Regions from separate parts of the Pseudomonas sp. RSB 5.4 genome, predicted to be linked through region 1. Evidence: predicted binding sites of a transcription regulator. Region 1 holds the regulator's gene; each other region holds the start of a gene.

What was found. The regulator FliA, encoded in region 1, starts transcription of late flagellar genes. The targets are predictions, from matches to a motif close to CTAAAGTTTNNNNNNNNNNNGCCGNTAA.
Region 2: a site for FliA is predicted at 1,882-1,909, ahead of V9L13_RS22560 (methyl-accepting chemotaxis protein). Genes of this name have one in related genera too.
Region 3: a site for FliA is predicted at 1,707-1,734, ahead of V9L13_RS23010 (methyl-accepting chemotaxis protein). Genes of this name have one in related genera too.
Region 4: a site for FliA is predicted at 2,177-2,204, ahead of V9L13_RS02260 (methyl-accepting chemotaxis protein). Genes of this name have one in related genera too.

What each region holds. Positions count from the first base shown of each region.
Region 1 covers NZ_CP146986.1:120,910-124,641, forward strand. Annotated here, with positions in the region: gene flhF (flagellar biosynthesis protein FlhF) at 1-531, shown strand, start outside; gene fleN (flagellar synthesis regulator FleN) at 645-1,475, shown strand; gene fliA (RNA polymerase sigma factor FliA) at 1,472-2,212, shown strand; gene V9L13_RS00535 (chemotaxis response regulator CheY) at 2,379-2,750, shown strand; gene V9L13_RS00540 (protein phosphatase CheZ) at 2,768-3,556, shown strand; gene V9L13_RS00545 (chemotaxis protein CheA) at 3,592-3,732, shown strand, end outside.
Region 2 covers NZ_CP146986.1:4,981,660-4,985,391, reverse strand. Annotated here, with positions in the region: gene V9L13_RS22575 (formimidoylglutamate deiminase) at 1-726, shown strand, start outside; gene V9L13_RS22570 (lipocalin family protein) at 847-1,416, opposite strand; gene V9L13_RS22565 (hypothetical protein) at 1,448-1,702, opposite strand; gene V9L13_RS22560 (methyl-accepting chemotaxis protein) at 1,985-3,732, shown strand, end outside.
Region 3 covers NZ_CP146986.1:5,084,903-5,088,634, reverse strand. Annotated here, with positions in the region: gene V9L13_RS23025 (methyl-accepting chemotaxis protein) at 1-884, opposite strand, end outside; gene V9L13_RS23020 (cell division protein ZapA) at 984-1,286, opposite strand; gene V9L13_RS23015 (hypothetical protein) at 1,283-1,513, opposite strand; gene V9L13_RS23010 (methyl-accepting chemotaxis protein) at 1,792-3,417, shown strand; gene V9L13_RS23005 (potassium/proton antiporter) at 3,719-3,732, shown strand, end outside.
Region 4 covers NZ_CP146986.1:532,144-535,875, forward strand. Annotated here, with positions in the region: gene V9L13_RS02250 (methyl-accepting chemotaxis protein) at 1-280, opposite strand, end outside; gene V9L13_RS02255 (Na+/H+ antiporter NhaC family protein) at 735-2,054, shown strand; gene V9L13_RS02260 (methyl-accepting chemotaxis protein) at 2,248-3,732, shown strand, end outside.

The sequences.
Region 1 (3,732 bases):
GCCCAGGAACAACTCAAGACCCTGGGGCGGATTCTCAATGTGCCGGTTACGCACGTCGATCCGGGCCAGTCGCTGGTGCAGGCACTCGACCCGCTGCTGCGCAAACGCGTGGTGCTGATCGATACCGCCGGCCTGCAGGCCAGCGATCCGGCACTGCGCATGCAGCTGGAAAGTCTGGCCGGGCGTGGCATCCGTTCAAAAAATTATCTGGTGCTGGCAACCACCAGCCAGAAACAGGTTCTAACCGCCGCTTATCACAGTTACAAGCGTTGCGGGCTTGCCGGCTGCATCCTGACTAAACTGGATGAGACGGCCAGCCTTGGCGAAGTGTTGAGCCTGGCGATCAGTCATGAACTGCCGGTCGCCTACCTGACCGACGGCCCACGGATTCCGGATGATCTGCATCTGCCGCGCCGTCATCAATTGGTCAGCCGCGCCGTCAGCGTGCAAATGCAGGAAGAACCCAGCGAAGAAGCCATGGCTGACATGTTCGCTGATATCTACCACAGCCCGACCAAGCAGGTTGGCTGAGGTAATGAACAGTTTTTGTACCTACATCGATGGTCTGCCATGCATTGTTCCGGTTGAGAACGCGCAGCCAGTAATGTGGCCTCCGTCTATGCAAGACAAGGTAAAGAAATAACATGGGCAGCATGCATCCCGTACAGGTGATCGCGGTGACCGGCGGCAAAGGTGGCGTCGGCAAGACTAACGTGTCAGTGAACTTGTCTCTGGCGCTGGCAGAGCTTGGCCGTCGGGTCATGCTGCTGGACGCCGATCTGGGGCTGGCGAACGTCGACGTTCTGCTGGGACTGACCCCCAAACGCACTTTGGCCGATGTCATCGAAGGCCGCTGTGAGCTGCGCGACGTGCTGTTGCAGGGCCCCGGCGGGATCCGCATCGTGCCGGCCGCTTCCGGCACCCAGAGCATGGTGCACCTGAGCCCGGCACAACACGCCGGTCTGATTCAGGCCTTCAGCGACATCGGCGACAACCTCGATGTGCTGGTGATCGACACCGCTGCAGGTATTGGTGACTCGGTAGTCAGTTTTGTCCGCGCCGCGCAGGAAGTGTTGCTGGTGGTCTGCGACGAGCCGACCTCGATCACCGACGCCTACGCGCTGATCAAACTGCTCAACCGCGACTACGGCATGAACCGCTTCCGCGTGCTGGCCAACATGGCGCAGAGCCCGCAGGAAGGGCGCAACCTGTTCGCCAAGTTGACCAAGGTCACGGATCGCTTCCTCGACGTCGCCTTACAATACGTCGGCGCGGTGCCGTACGACGAAAGCGTGCGCAAGGCAGTGCAGAAGCAGCGAGCGGTCTATGAAGCCTTTCCGCGTTCCAAGTGCGCGCTGGCGTTCAAGGCGATCGCGCAGAAGGTCGATACCTGGCCGCTGCCTGCCAACCCGCGTGGCCACCTGGAGTTTTTCGTCGAGCGCCTCGTGCAGCAAACGGCAGGGCCTGTGCTATGACCGCCAGCGGTATGAACTACTACAAGAAGTCGGCACGTGACGCGCAGTACGAGTTGATCGAGCGTTACGCGCCACTGGTCAAGCGCATTGCCTATCACCTGCTGGCGCGCTTGCCGGCGAGTGTGCAGGTTGAAGACCTGATTCAGGCCGGGATGATCGGCCTGCTCGAAGTCTCGACCAAATACGACGCCAGCAAAGGCGCCAGTTTCGAAACGTACGCGGGCATCCGGATCCGCGGCGCGATGCTCGACGAAGTACGCAAAGGGGATTGGGCACCGCGCTCGGTTCACCGCAACACCCGTATGGTCAGTGACGCAATTCGGGCAATTGAAGCTAAAACCGGCCGTGACGCTAAAGATCACGAGGTTGCGGCCGAACTCCAATTGAGTCTCGACGATTACTACGGGATTTTGAATGACACCCTGGGCAGCCGGCTGTTCAGTTTCGACGACCTGTTGCAGGACGGCGAACACGAAGGGCTGCACGAGGATGGCGCCAGTGCTCATCTTGAGCCGTCACGCGATCTGGAAGATGAACGCTTCCAGGCGGCGCTGGCGGACGCGATTGCCAATTTGCCGGAGCGTGAGCGACTGGTGTTGGCGCTGTACTACGACGAAGAGCTGAACCTCAAGGAGATCGGTGAAGTCCTTGGCGTCAGTGAATCGCGGGTCAGCCAGTTACACAGCCAGTGCGCGGCCCGTTTGCGGGGGCGTTTGGGGGAGTGGCGAGCGCGCTGAAGGCAGTGTGGGGACACTGCGAACGAGGCTGGTGCGGTGATGAACGGCACCGGTCTTGCTCTGTTGTGCTCCAGACAGTCTTCGAGTGCTGCGCCGATTGATTGAAGTGGCGCGTCCAGGTGCTGGGCGCGTTTAAGACTGCTTGGAGGTCGAATTGAACAAAGACATGAAAATCCTCATCGTTGATGACTTCTCAACGATGCGGCGGATCATCAAGAACCTGCTGCGGGATCTTGGGTTCACCAACACCGTCGAGGCCGACGATGGCACTACCGCCATTCCGGTGCTCAACAGCGGCAGCATCGACTTTCTGGTAACGGACTGGAACATGCCGGGCATGACCGGTATCGACTTGCTGCGCCACGTGCGTGCCGATGAAAAACTCAAGCATCTGCCGGTGCTGATGGTGACCGCTGAAGCCAAGCGCGAGCAGATCATCGAGGCCGCTCAGGCCGGTGTGAACGGCTACGTGGTCAAACCTTTCACGGCTCAGGCGTTGAAAGACAAAATCGAGAAGATTTTCGAACGCATCGGCTGATGACGCGCGGGGGAGCTATGGAGCATAACGAATCTTCACAGGGCGATTTCGAGTCGACCCTGAAAAAACACGCGGTCGAACTGGTCGAGAGCCTTGAAAAAGGCAGGTTCGGCGACGCTGTGCAACTGATCCATGAGCTCAATCAGACCCGTGACCGCGGCCTGTATCAGGAAGTGGGCAAGCTCACACGCGAACTGCACAGTGCGATCGTCAATTTCCAGATCGATCCGCACATGCCGCAGGCCGAGGAAGTGTCGCAAATCACCGACGCCACCGAACGCCTGGGCTATGTGGTCAAGCTGACCGAAGCCGCGGCCAACCGCACCATGGATCTGGTGGAAAGCGCCACCCCGGTGGTCAATGGCCTGGCTGAAGAAGCCCAGGCCCTGAGCACCGATTGGGGCCGCTTCATGCGTCGCGAGGTCGGGGCTGAAGAGTTCCGCGAGCTGGCGCGCCGGGTCGACGGTTTTCTGTCACGCAGCAGCACGGACAACCGTGCGGTGTCGAGCAACCTCAACGACATCCTGCTGGCTCAGGATTACCAGGACCTCACCGGTCAAGTGATCAAGCGTGTGACCCAGCTGGTCACCGAAGTCGAAAGCAATTTGCTCAAACTCGTCCTCATGGCCAGTCAGGTTGACCGCTTTGCGGGCATCGAACACGACCGTGCCGCGATGCTTGCAGAAAAAGATCCACAAAAACATCTCTCGCAGGGTGAAGGTCCGCAGATTCATGCCGATAAACGAGAAGACGTTGTGTCCGGTCAGGACGATGTGGACGATTTGTTATCCAGCCTTGGATTTTGAGTTTAGGTTTTTAGACCTGTAGGAGCACCCCATTAATGAGCTTCGGCGCCGATGAAGAGATCCTTCAGGATTTCCTGGTTGAGGCCGGCGAGATTCTTGAGCAACTGTCCGAGCAACTGGTCGAGCTGGAAAGCCGCCCGGATGACGCAGATCTGCTCAACGCAATTTTTCGCGGT
Region 2 (3,732 bases), 1.4 Mb from region 1:
CCGCAGCAGATCAGCGAAGTATTGGCCGCCAGCGACAAGCAATGCCCGGTGCATATCCACATCGCCGAACAGCAGAAGGAAGTCGATGATTGCCTGAGCTGGAGCGGCCGCCGTCCATTGCAGTGGCTGTACGAAAACACCGAAGTCGATCAGCGCTGGTGTCTGGTCCACGCGACTCACGCCAACCCGGAAGAAGTCACGCTGATGGCCAAGAGTCGCGCCATCGCCGGCCTGTGCCTGACCACCGAAGCCAACCTCGGCGACGGGATTTTCCCGGCGGTGGATTTCCTCGCTCAGGGCGGCCGCATGGGCATCGGCTCCGATAGCCATGTGTCGCTCAGCGTGGTCGAAGAGTTGCGCTGGCTGGAATACGGCCAGCGGCTGCGCGACCAGCGGCGTAACCGTTTGTATGGCGCGGATCAGCCGATGGTCGGGCGCACGCTATATGACGCGGCACTGGATGGCGGCGCCCAGGCATTGGGACAGCCGATCGGTGCGCTGGAAGTCGGCAAGCGTGCGGACTGGATCGTGCTCGACGGCAATGACCCGTATCTGGCCACGGCCAGTGGTGACGGGATCTTGAATCGCTGGTTGTTTGCCGGTGGCGATCGTCAGGTGCGCGACGTGCTGGTCAACGGCCAATGGGTGGTGCGCGACGGACGGCATGCCGGCGAAGAGGAAAGTGCCAGAGCCTTCACCCAGGTTCTGCGCGAACTTTTGGGCTGACACAAAACAAAAATGTGGGACCGGGCTTGCTCGCGAAAGCGGTGTATCAGCAACATTTTCGTTAACTGACACACCCTCTTCGCGAGCAAGCCCGCTCCCACATTTGATCTTCGGTGATGCTTAATTCGAGGTTTTGGCCATCTGTCGATCCGACGCCCGCCAGATCAGGCGCGTGGTGTCGTAACCCTGCTGCCGCGCCTTGCTCAGCAACTCTTCACGCACTTCAGCGTTGACGGTTGGCGTGCGCGACAGCAGCCACATGTACTTGCGACTCGGATCGCCAACGATGGCGGTCTTGTAGTCATCGCTGACGTACAACACCCAGTATTGCCCCTTCGCCACACCCGGAATCAGCCGCGAGAACCAGGTATCGAACTCGACCCACAACTTGTCGGTCTTGCCCGGCACCTGTGGGTAAGCCGTGCCCTTGACCTCTTCCCACTGCCAGTCGGCCGTCAGGCAACGGTTGAGCACATCGACGTTGCCGTTGGTCTCGAGCGTGTAATGGGCCTCGGATTGCGCACAGTTGCGCTGAAAGTACATCGGCATCCGCGCCAGTTCGTACCAGGTACCCTGGTAACGCTTGAGGTTGACCTCGTGGGCCGTCTTGGGCGCCAGCGGATCTTCACCGTGCGTGGCGCAGCCGGCCAGTACCAGGCCGGCAAAAAGGACAAGCAATAACCGCTTCATTGTTTTTCTCCCGTGGGCGCACAGCCCCGGTTTACTTCAGGCCTTGGCCGGAAAACATCAGCACTTTGTCACCGGCGTACTGCACGCTGATAAAGCTGTTCTTGTCGCCCCAGGTGCAACTGGACATGCCGAGCGCGCCCGAGCAGTCGGTAGGTTTGCCGAGCAACGTCTCGACTTCGGCCTTGGCCATGCCGGCCGACAGTTTCGAGTAGTTTTCCTGATTGACCTTGCTGCATGCGGCGAGCAGCACGCAAAAGGTCAGAAGGGCGATAGATCGCAGCGACATGAAGTAACTCCTGGAGCGGAAGGGGGATGGCATGGGGCCAACCAGAAGCTTAGAAGAGAAAACCCTCATCTGGTTCCCTTCAGAAATGGCTATTTATTGCTCCGCTCGTCTGGCTTTTGCCGATAAATCAGACACTTTGCAGGGCTTCTGAGCATTTCGTCGCTTTTCACAAAAGCCCCCTAATCTTTGGCGCGCCGAGGCCGAAATAAGAGCAGCGCAAAGCCCCCGAGTGTGGCAAATTGCCGCCCTTTCTCGACCAGCCCCTTCGCGGTAGTTCATTCGATGACCAGAAACATGAAATTCAGCCACAAGATCTTGCTGGCTGCCGCCCTCGTGGTGGCCGTTGCATTCGCCTGTTTCATTTTGTTCAACGACTATCGACAACGCGAAGCCCTGAGCAGCAGCACCGAAGCCTCGATGCAGGAACTGGGCAGCCTGACCACCAGCAACATCCAGACCTGGCTGGAAAGCCGTATCCAGTTGCTGCAATCGCTGTCGCAACAGGTCGCCGCCGACGGCAGCGCCCCGGCCAGCCTCAAACGCATCATCGACCTGCCCGCCTACACCGGCAATTTCCAGCTCAGCTACTTCGGCGGCGCTGACGGCGTGATGTTCTCGGTACCCGCCGGCAACCGCGCGCCGGACTATGACCCGCGCGCCCGTGGCTGGTACAAGGCGGCCAACAGCGCGCAGCAGACCATCGTCACCGAACCCTACATCGCCGCGTCGTCGGGCAAACTGGTGATCACCGTCGCCACCCCGGTGCAGCGCCAGGGCCAGATAATCGGTGTGGCCGGCGCCGACATCGACCTGACCAGCGTCAGCGCGATCATCAACTCGCTCAACTTTGGTGGCCACGGCCATGCGTTCATCGTCAGCGCCGATGGCAAGATCCTGATTCACCCGGACAGCAAACTGGTTCTGAAAACCCTCGCCGAGGCTTATCCAAACGGCGCACCGAAAGTCAGCCCGGGCCTGAAAGAAGTCGAATTCGACGGCAAGACCCAACTGATCTCGTTCACCCGCGTCAACGGCGTGCCATCGGCTGACTGGTACGTGGCGCTGGTGCTGGACAAAGACACCGCGTTCTCGATGCTCAGCGAATTCCGCACCTCGGCGCTGATCGCCATGGCGATCGCGGTGGTGATCATCATCGCCCTGCTCGGCATGCTGATTCGCGTGCTGATGCAGCCGCTGCTGACCATGGGTCGCGCCATGCATGACATCGCCGAAGGCGAAGGCGACCTGACCAAGCGCCTGGTGATCCACGGCCACGACGAGTTCGGCGCGCTGGGCCTGTCGTTCAACCGCTTCGTCGAGCGTATTCACACCTCGATCCGCGAAGTGTCCTCGGCCACCGGCCAAGTCAACGAAGTCGCCCTGCGCGTGGTCGCCGCGTCGAACTCGTCGATGTACAACTCCGATCAGCAAGCGACCCGCACCAACAGCGTGGCCGCGGCGATCAACCAGCTCGGCGCCGCCGCTCAGGAAATCGCCCAGAACGCCGCCCTCGCCTCGCAGCATTCGAGCGACGCGCGCAGCCTGGCGGTCGACGGCCAGCAGGTTGTGGATAAAACCATTCAGGCCATGCAGCAGCTGTCGGCAAAAATCAGCGACTCCTGCGGCAACATCGAAACCCTCAACAGCAACACGGTGAACATCGGGCAGATTCTGGAAGTGATCACCAGCATCTCGCAACAGACCAACCTGCTGGCGCTCAACGCCGCGATCGAGGCGGCCCGCGCCGGTGAGGCTGGCCGAGGTTTCGCCGTGGTCGCTGACGAGGTGCGCAACCTCGCACACCGCACTCAGGATTCGGCGCAGCAAGTGCAGAAGATGATCGAAGAACTGCAGGTCGGCGCACGCCAGGCAGTCAGCATCATGACCGAGAGCCAGCGCGAGAGCGAAAGCAGCGTCGGCATCGCCAACCAGGCCGGCGAACGTCTGGGCAGCGTGACCCAACGCATCGGCGAGATCGACGGGATGAACCAGTCGGTGGCTACCGCGACCGAAGAGCAGACCGCGGTGGT
Region 3 (3,732 bases), 1.3 Mb from region 1:
CCGCCGCTCATCCACATCGCCTTGCGGGCTTCGGCGTAGATCTGCGATTGCGGCACTTCGGCCACCAGCGTCCAGCCCAGATCGCGCAGCGGCAGGCTGAAGGCGAGGAAGTCTTCGCCATCGCGCCGGAAGGAACTGTTAGCGGCGACTTTTTGACCCATGACCGCTTGCGCCGCCGACGCACCGATCTGCTCCGTGAGGGTGCGCTTGCCACTGAACTGCGCCTCGGGATGGACCTGGATCAAACCGTCGGAACGCACGAGATAGACCTTGCCGCGCTCGCCAAAGCTGAAGTTGTGGATCAGCTCCGACAGCTCTTTCATGCTCAGACCCAGCCCCGCGACGCCGACCACTTTGCCGGCCTGCTCGACCTTCAAGTCGATGAACAGCGCCAATTCTCCGGTGGCGCCATCGTTGTCGATGTTCAGGGTGCGCGGCTGGTTGCTGTCGAGAAAGGCATAGAACCAGGCATCGGCCGGTTTGGCCCGGCTGAGGGTGCGATCCAGGCCTTTTTCGGTGATGTAGTGATTGGATTCGGTGCCGATGATCAACGCGGTGAAGGCTTTATGTTCGGCGCGGATGCCTTCCAGATACTGCGCGAAGGCCGCCGTTTTGCTGCTGTCTTCACCCGAGGCCAGCCAGTCGCGCACCATGCTGTTGCTGGCGATGTCTTTGGCGGCGGTCAGGGGCTGGACGAGGATGCGTTCGATGTCGTTGCGCGTCGCTTCGATGCTCGACGGCAGCGCTTGTTCGACCAGATAGCTCTGGGCGAGGCGGTTGACCACCAGGGTATAAATGCCAACCACGATCAGGATGCTGACCAGCAGGGCGGTGCCCATGCTGAGAATCAGCTGCCATTGAATACTGCGTCGCCACAACTGCATGGAGCACCCCCAAAGAATAAGTGGCCGAAACAATGCAACAGCCGTGCCGATTGTATACAACCCAATCGACAATCTATTCTTTGGTTGTGCGCAACCCCATCAGCCCTGATTGATGGTCTTGGCGATGGTTTCGACCGTGGCGCTGACTTGCTCTTGGTAACGGTCGAGTTCTTCCTGGTGCTGCTTCTTCATTTCGATCTGCTGCGAGCACAGGTTCATCGCGGCCAGCACCAGCAAGCGGTCACCGATCAGCGTCGGGTATTTGCGTTTGGTGTCGGCCAGTGCAGCCTTGAGCATCAGTGCGGCATCCAGCAGGGTCTGTTCTTCCCCGGCCGGTGCCTTGATCGAATAGTCCTCCCCGAGAATGGAGATGACTTTTACCCCTGCGGTGCCGTGGTTCATGCGCTGACAGGACCTGCGTTGACGCGATCAACCAAGGCCTGGATACGCGCTGCGGTGGCGCCGTGCTTCTCTTCCTGTTCCATCAGGCTCAGTTGCAGGCTTTCGTTTTCATCCTTGGCCTGGGCCAGTTCCGTGGACAGGGTCTGGTTGGTTTGCGTGAGGGTCTGGTTCTGTTGCACCAGGTCGCTGACGAGCTGTTCCAATTGGCTGAGGGATGCTTCCAACATTTTGATCTTCCAAGCGTTTTTCAAAGGGCGCGTACGATAAAGAAAAGTCACTGCGGATGCCAGGGTTATACCGGCGCAAGGCCTTGATTTTCCTGGTGGCCGACCGTTCTCGCGAGTTTAAAAGACTGTGATCTGCCGATCTGGTTCCTGCACTTCGTCGCTCAGCCCCATATGCGACAAATACGCACAGTGCCTCAAGACTTTAGTCGTATGACCGATAAGTCATCCATACAGCAGTCTCAGCCCGCATGGATGCGGCCCTTTTTGGTATCCGCGCCATGTCCCTTCGCAACATGAATATCGCCCCCCGGGCGTTCACCGGTTTCGCCCTGATCGGCGGCCTGATGCTGATTCTTGGTGTATTCGCCTTGAACCAGATGAGCAAAATCCGCGGCGCCGCCGAGGACATCACCAACAGCAGTGTGCCGAGCATCAAGAACCTCGACGAGTTCACCCAACTGACCTTGCGCCTGAGGGTGCTGTCCTACCGCTTGCTGGTCAACCGTGAGCCGGACGTGCAGCAGAAGACCATGGAACTGCTGGACACCCGCAACCAGCAGATCCGCGCCGCCCAATCGGCCTATGAACCGTTGATCAGCGGCCCGCAGGAACGCGCGGCCTACGATCAATATGTGCAGTTGCTGGGCCAGTACCGCCAGATCGAAGACCGGATGAAAACGCTGTCGCGCAACAATCAGGTGGACGAGTTGCGCAACCTGCTCAACACCGAGTTGCTGAACAACTCCGAAGCGATGAACACCGTGCTCAACCGCCTGATGCAGATCAACGGCGAGCAGATCAGCCAGACCAATCAAGAGGCGGTCGACCAGTATTCCTCGGCGTTCAATCTGGTGGTCACCCTGTTGGTCATCGCCACCGGTCTGACTTTCCTGTTCGCCTGGCTGCTGACCATCAGCATCACCAAGCCGATCTCCAAAGCGCTGGACGCGGCGGAAACCATCGCCGAAGGCAACCTGACCCAGCCGATCCACGTCGACGGCACCGACGAAGCCGGACGTCTGTTGGCCGCCATGGCCAAGATGCAATCGAAGTTGCGCGACACCTTGCAGCGCATCTCCGGCTCGGCCACGCAACTGGCTTCCGCCGCTGAAGAACTGAACAGTGTCACCGACGAAAGCGCCCGTGGCCTGACGCAGCAGAACAACGAAATCGAGCAGGCCGCCACCGCCGTCAACGAGATGACCAGCGCCGTGGAAGAAGTCGCGCGCAATGCGGTGAGCACTTCGGAAGCCTCGAAGAACGCCACCACCTCGGCCGGCGATGGCCGTGACCTGGTACAGGAAACCGTCAGCGCCATCGAACGCATGAGCGCCGATGTGCAGAGCACCGCGACCCTGATCGGCGATCTGGCGAATGAATCCCGCGACATCGGCAAGGTGCTGGATGTGATTCGTGGTCTGGCGGATCAGACCAACCTGCTGGCCCTGAACGCGGCGATTGAAGCGGCGCGTGCCGGTGAAGCCGGGCGTGGTTTTGCCGTGGTGGCGGACGAGGTTCGTGCCCTGGCACATCGCACCCAGCAGTCGACCAGCGAAATCGAACGCATGATCGGCAGCATCCAGAGTGGCACCGAACACGCCGTGGATTCGATGCGCAACAGCACCGAGCGCGCTGAATCGACGCTGAACATTGCCCGTGGTGCCGGGATGTCGCTGGACACCATCAACACCGCGATCGTCGAAATCAACGAGCGCAACCTGGTGATCGCCAGCGCCGCCGAAGAGCAGGCGCAAGTGGCCCGCGAAGTCGATCGCAACCTGGTGAACATCCGCGACCTCTCGGTGCAATCGGCCACCGGCGCGAATCAGACCAGTGCGGCGAGCAACGAGCTGTCGCGCCTGGCGCTGGATCTGAACAATATGGTTGGGCGCTTCAGCCTTTAATCCCCCATGCAGTGGCTGGAGAAACTCCTTTGTGGCGAGGGGATTCATCCCCGATGGGTGGCGAAGCCGCCCCAAACCCGGCTAACAAGGTGGATCAGGTTTGCCCCATCAACCGGTTTACGACTGCTTCGCAGCCGATCGGGGATAAATCCCCTCGCCACAGTTTTCATTCGGTGCACATTCAATGTGATGCCAGCGTAAAAAGCTTTTTGACAGCATCACATTTCAACAGGTTAGAATCGCTGGCACGCAGACTGCATGGTCAGTTTGTGCCCGTCTTTACGCTTCTGGAGTACTGCCTTTGAATGCGACGAC
Region 4 (3,732 bases), 410 kb from region 1:
CCTGTTCGCGCAGGAACAGCACCTGCCGCGAGAAACCGTGACCGTATTGATAGGCGTCCATGAACTGCTGGCGAATCCCGGCAGCCTGCACTTCGCCTTGGGATTCAATGCGCGCCTGGGCTGACTCGGTCAGCATCTCCATGCTCGAAGCTTTCACCAGCTCGGAGCTGTGCTCCATGCGATACAGCGAAAGACCCACCAGCAGGGTCACGATGCCCGCCAGGCACAGGCCGGCGAGCAGGGTGATTTTCCATTGAATGGAAAGTTGTCTGAGCGACATGGAGACGTCCTTATTCGATAAATATCTGAGACTTTGCACTGTAACGGCCGCGTTTCGGCTTTCTTTATTGTTCAGACGCAATATGACCAATTGCCGCATGCTGGCGATCAGATACCTGTGGTGAGGGGATTTATCCCCGATGGGGGGCGAAGCCGCCCTCACAATCGTTCAAAGAAATTGCATAGTCAGGTTTGGCGACTGCTGCGCAGCCGATCGGGGATAAATCCCCTCGCCACAGGGTTCTCCATTGCCCGTTACATTGATCTCCTTACCGCAGGGTTCTGCATTGTCAGTTACATTTCAGTTCAGCCGCTCGCTTTGACACCGCCGCCACTCTGCGGCACAGTGCGCGCCCTTCTAATAAGACCCTCTTTGCAAATCCGCCGGTCAAGCGTTGGCGGACTCATCCTGTCTGGCGGTGATGATTTCATCGCAGTGTTTTTGAGGTAGTGAAATGAATGCAGTGATTGCTGCGGTCGGCGTCATGCTGATCCTCAGCCTGTCCCGCGTGCACGTGGTGATCGCCCTGATCGTCGGTGCGCTGGTCGGTGGCCTGACCGGTGGTCTGGGCATCGACGCCACGCTCAAGGCGTTCAACAGCGGCCTGGGTGGCGGGGCGACGGTAGCATTGTCCTACGCGTTGCTCGGCGCTTTTGCCGTGGCGATTGCCAAGTCCGGACTGGCCCATGCGCTGGCCGACAAGGCCCTGGCGATGGTCGACCGCCAACACTCGACCGGCGGCGGCAGCGTCAAGTGGCTGCTGATCGGCCTGCTGTGGGTGGTGGCGATTGCCTCGCAGAACATCCTGCCGATCCACATTGCGTTCATCCCGCTGCTGGTGCCGCCGCTGCTCTATGTACTGACCAAGTTGCAGCTGGATCGCCGGCTCATCGCCTGCGTCATGACCTTCGGCCTGATCACCCCGTACATGGTGTTCCCGGTGGGTTTCGGCAACATCTTCCTCAACCAGATCCTGCTGGCCAACGTCAGCAAGGCCGGGGTCGATATCAGCCAGATCAACGTCATGCACGCCATGGCGATTCCGGCCCTGGGCATGGTCTTCGGCCTGTTGATGGCGGTGTTTTTCAGCTATCGGAAAAAGCGCGTTTACGATCTGGAGAAGATCGAGCAGGTCGAGCAAGTCAGCGTCGCCTACAACCCGAAGACCATTGGCATTGCCGGTCTGGCAATCGCCGCCGCGTTCATCATTCAGTTGCTGCTGGATTCGATGATTATCGGCGCACTGGCCGGGTTCCTGATCTTCTCGGCCTCGGGCATCGTCAAGTGGCGCGAGACCGATGACCTGTTTACCGAAGGCATGAAAATGATGGCGATGATCGGCTTCATCATGATCTCTGCCTCGGGTTTCGCCGAAGTGCTCAAGGCTACCGGCGAAGTGCGCTCGCTGGTCGAAAGTGCGGCGGCGTGGATCGATCACAGTCAGGCGATCGGCGCGCTGTTGATGCTGCTGGTGGGCCTGATGGTAACCATCGGTATCGGCTCGTCGTTCTCCACGGTGCCGATTCTGGCGGCGATTTTCGTGCCGCTGTGCGTGCAGTTGGGCTTCAGCCCGATGGCCATCGTGTGCATCGTCGGCACCGCCGGGGCGCTGGGCGACACCGGCTCGCCGGCCTCGGACTCGACACTGGGCCCGACCTCCGGGCTGAACGTCGATGGCCAGCATCACCACATCTGGGACACCGTGGTCCCGACCTTCCTGCACTACAACCTGCCGCTGCTGGCGTTTGGCTGGGTGGCCGCGATGGTGTTGTAAACGCTGAAACCTGTGGGAGCGGGCTTGCTCGCGAATGCGGTGTATCAGAAACATAAATGTTGACTGACACGACGCCTTCGCGAGCAAGCCCGCTCCCACAGGGGAATGCGGTGAATCCCCCGCTCAACTTTTGCTTGCGCGTGCCGTTAACGCCTTTAACCACGCCAATAAAACCAAAAGAGTGAGCCCCCCCATGCGCTTGAGTCTCAAGGCCAAAGTCCTGTCCCTTGCCGTCCTGCCGGTGCTGCTCTTTGCGCTGGTCATCAGCCTGACCACGCTGTTCATTCTCCAGCAACAGGCGCACACCGAAGTCGAACAGACCCGCGAGCGCCTGCTGGCCGACGCCAAGGCCACGCTGCAAAGTTACGTCGCCGTGGCGATGACCACGATCAAGCCGCTGTACGACGCTGCCGCCCCCGGTGACAACGCGGCGCGGGCGCAGGCGATCAAGCTGCTGTCGGGCATCCGCTACGGCAAGGACGGCTACTTCTTCGGCTACGACTCCGAGACCGTGCGCCTGTTCAAGGCCAACGATCCCGAAGGCGTGGGCAAAAGTTTCAAGGACAACCGTGACCCGAACGGCGTCTACGTCAACCTCGGCCTGGTGAAAGTGGCGAAGGACGGCACCCACTATCTGCAATACAGCTCGCCACTGCCGGGCAATGCCAACGTGCTGGTGCCGAAACTCGGTTACACCGAGTACCTGGCGAAATGGGACATGGCGGTCGGTACCTCGGTCAACCTCGACGGCATCGAAGCGCAAGTCGCGGTGGTGCAGGCGCAAGTGCAGGAGCGCATGGAAGGGGTGATCCTCAGCATCGTTGGTGTGGCGCTGGTGGTGCTGTTGGTGATTGCCATCGCGGGGATGCTGCTGGCCAACACCATTCTGCGCCCGCTGAACCTGATGAAAGCCAACCTCGACGACATCGCGGCGGGCGAGGGCGATCTGACCCGTCGGCTGAACATCACCAGCCAGGACGAACTCGGCGAACTGGCTGGCTCGTTCAACCGTTTCGTCGACAAGATCCACGGTCTGGTGCGGCAGATCACCGAGATGACCACGCAACTGACCGGCCTGGTGACCCAGGTTTCCGATCAGGCTCAGCGTTCCGATCAGGCGATGGAGCGTCAGCGCCACGAGACCGATCAGGTCGCCACGGCGATCAACGAGATGTCCGCCGCTGCTCAGGAAGTTGCCAAGAGCGCGCAGAACGCCGCCGTCGCCGCGCAGCAGACCGATGAAGAAGGCCAGAGCGCCAAACGCGTGGTGGCTGGCAGCATCAAACAGATTCATGCGCTGGTGGATGACATTCGCAGCAGCGGCGTGTCGCTCGACAGCCTGCAGCAGGACGTGTCGTCGATTGTCGGCGTGCTCGGGGTGATCCGCTCGATTGCCGAGCAGACCAACCTGCTGGCCCTGAACGCGGCGATTGAAGCGGCGCGCGCCGGGGAGGCCGGGCGTGGCTTTGCGGTGGTGGCGGACGAAGTGCGAGCACTGGCCAGCCGCACGCAGATCAGCACCCAGGAAATTCAGGGCATGATCGATCGCCTGCAGGCCGGCACGCAGTCGGCAGTCGAGGCGATGCGCCGTTCCAGTGAAGCGGGCGATGGCACCTCGGCGCAGGCCAATCAGGCCGGGGCGTCGCTGGACGCCATGGCTGACCTGATCGCGACCATC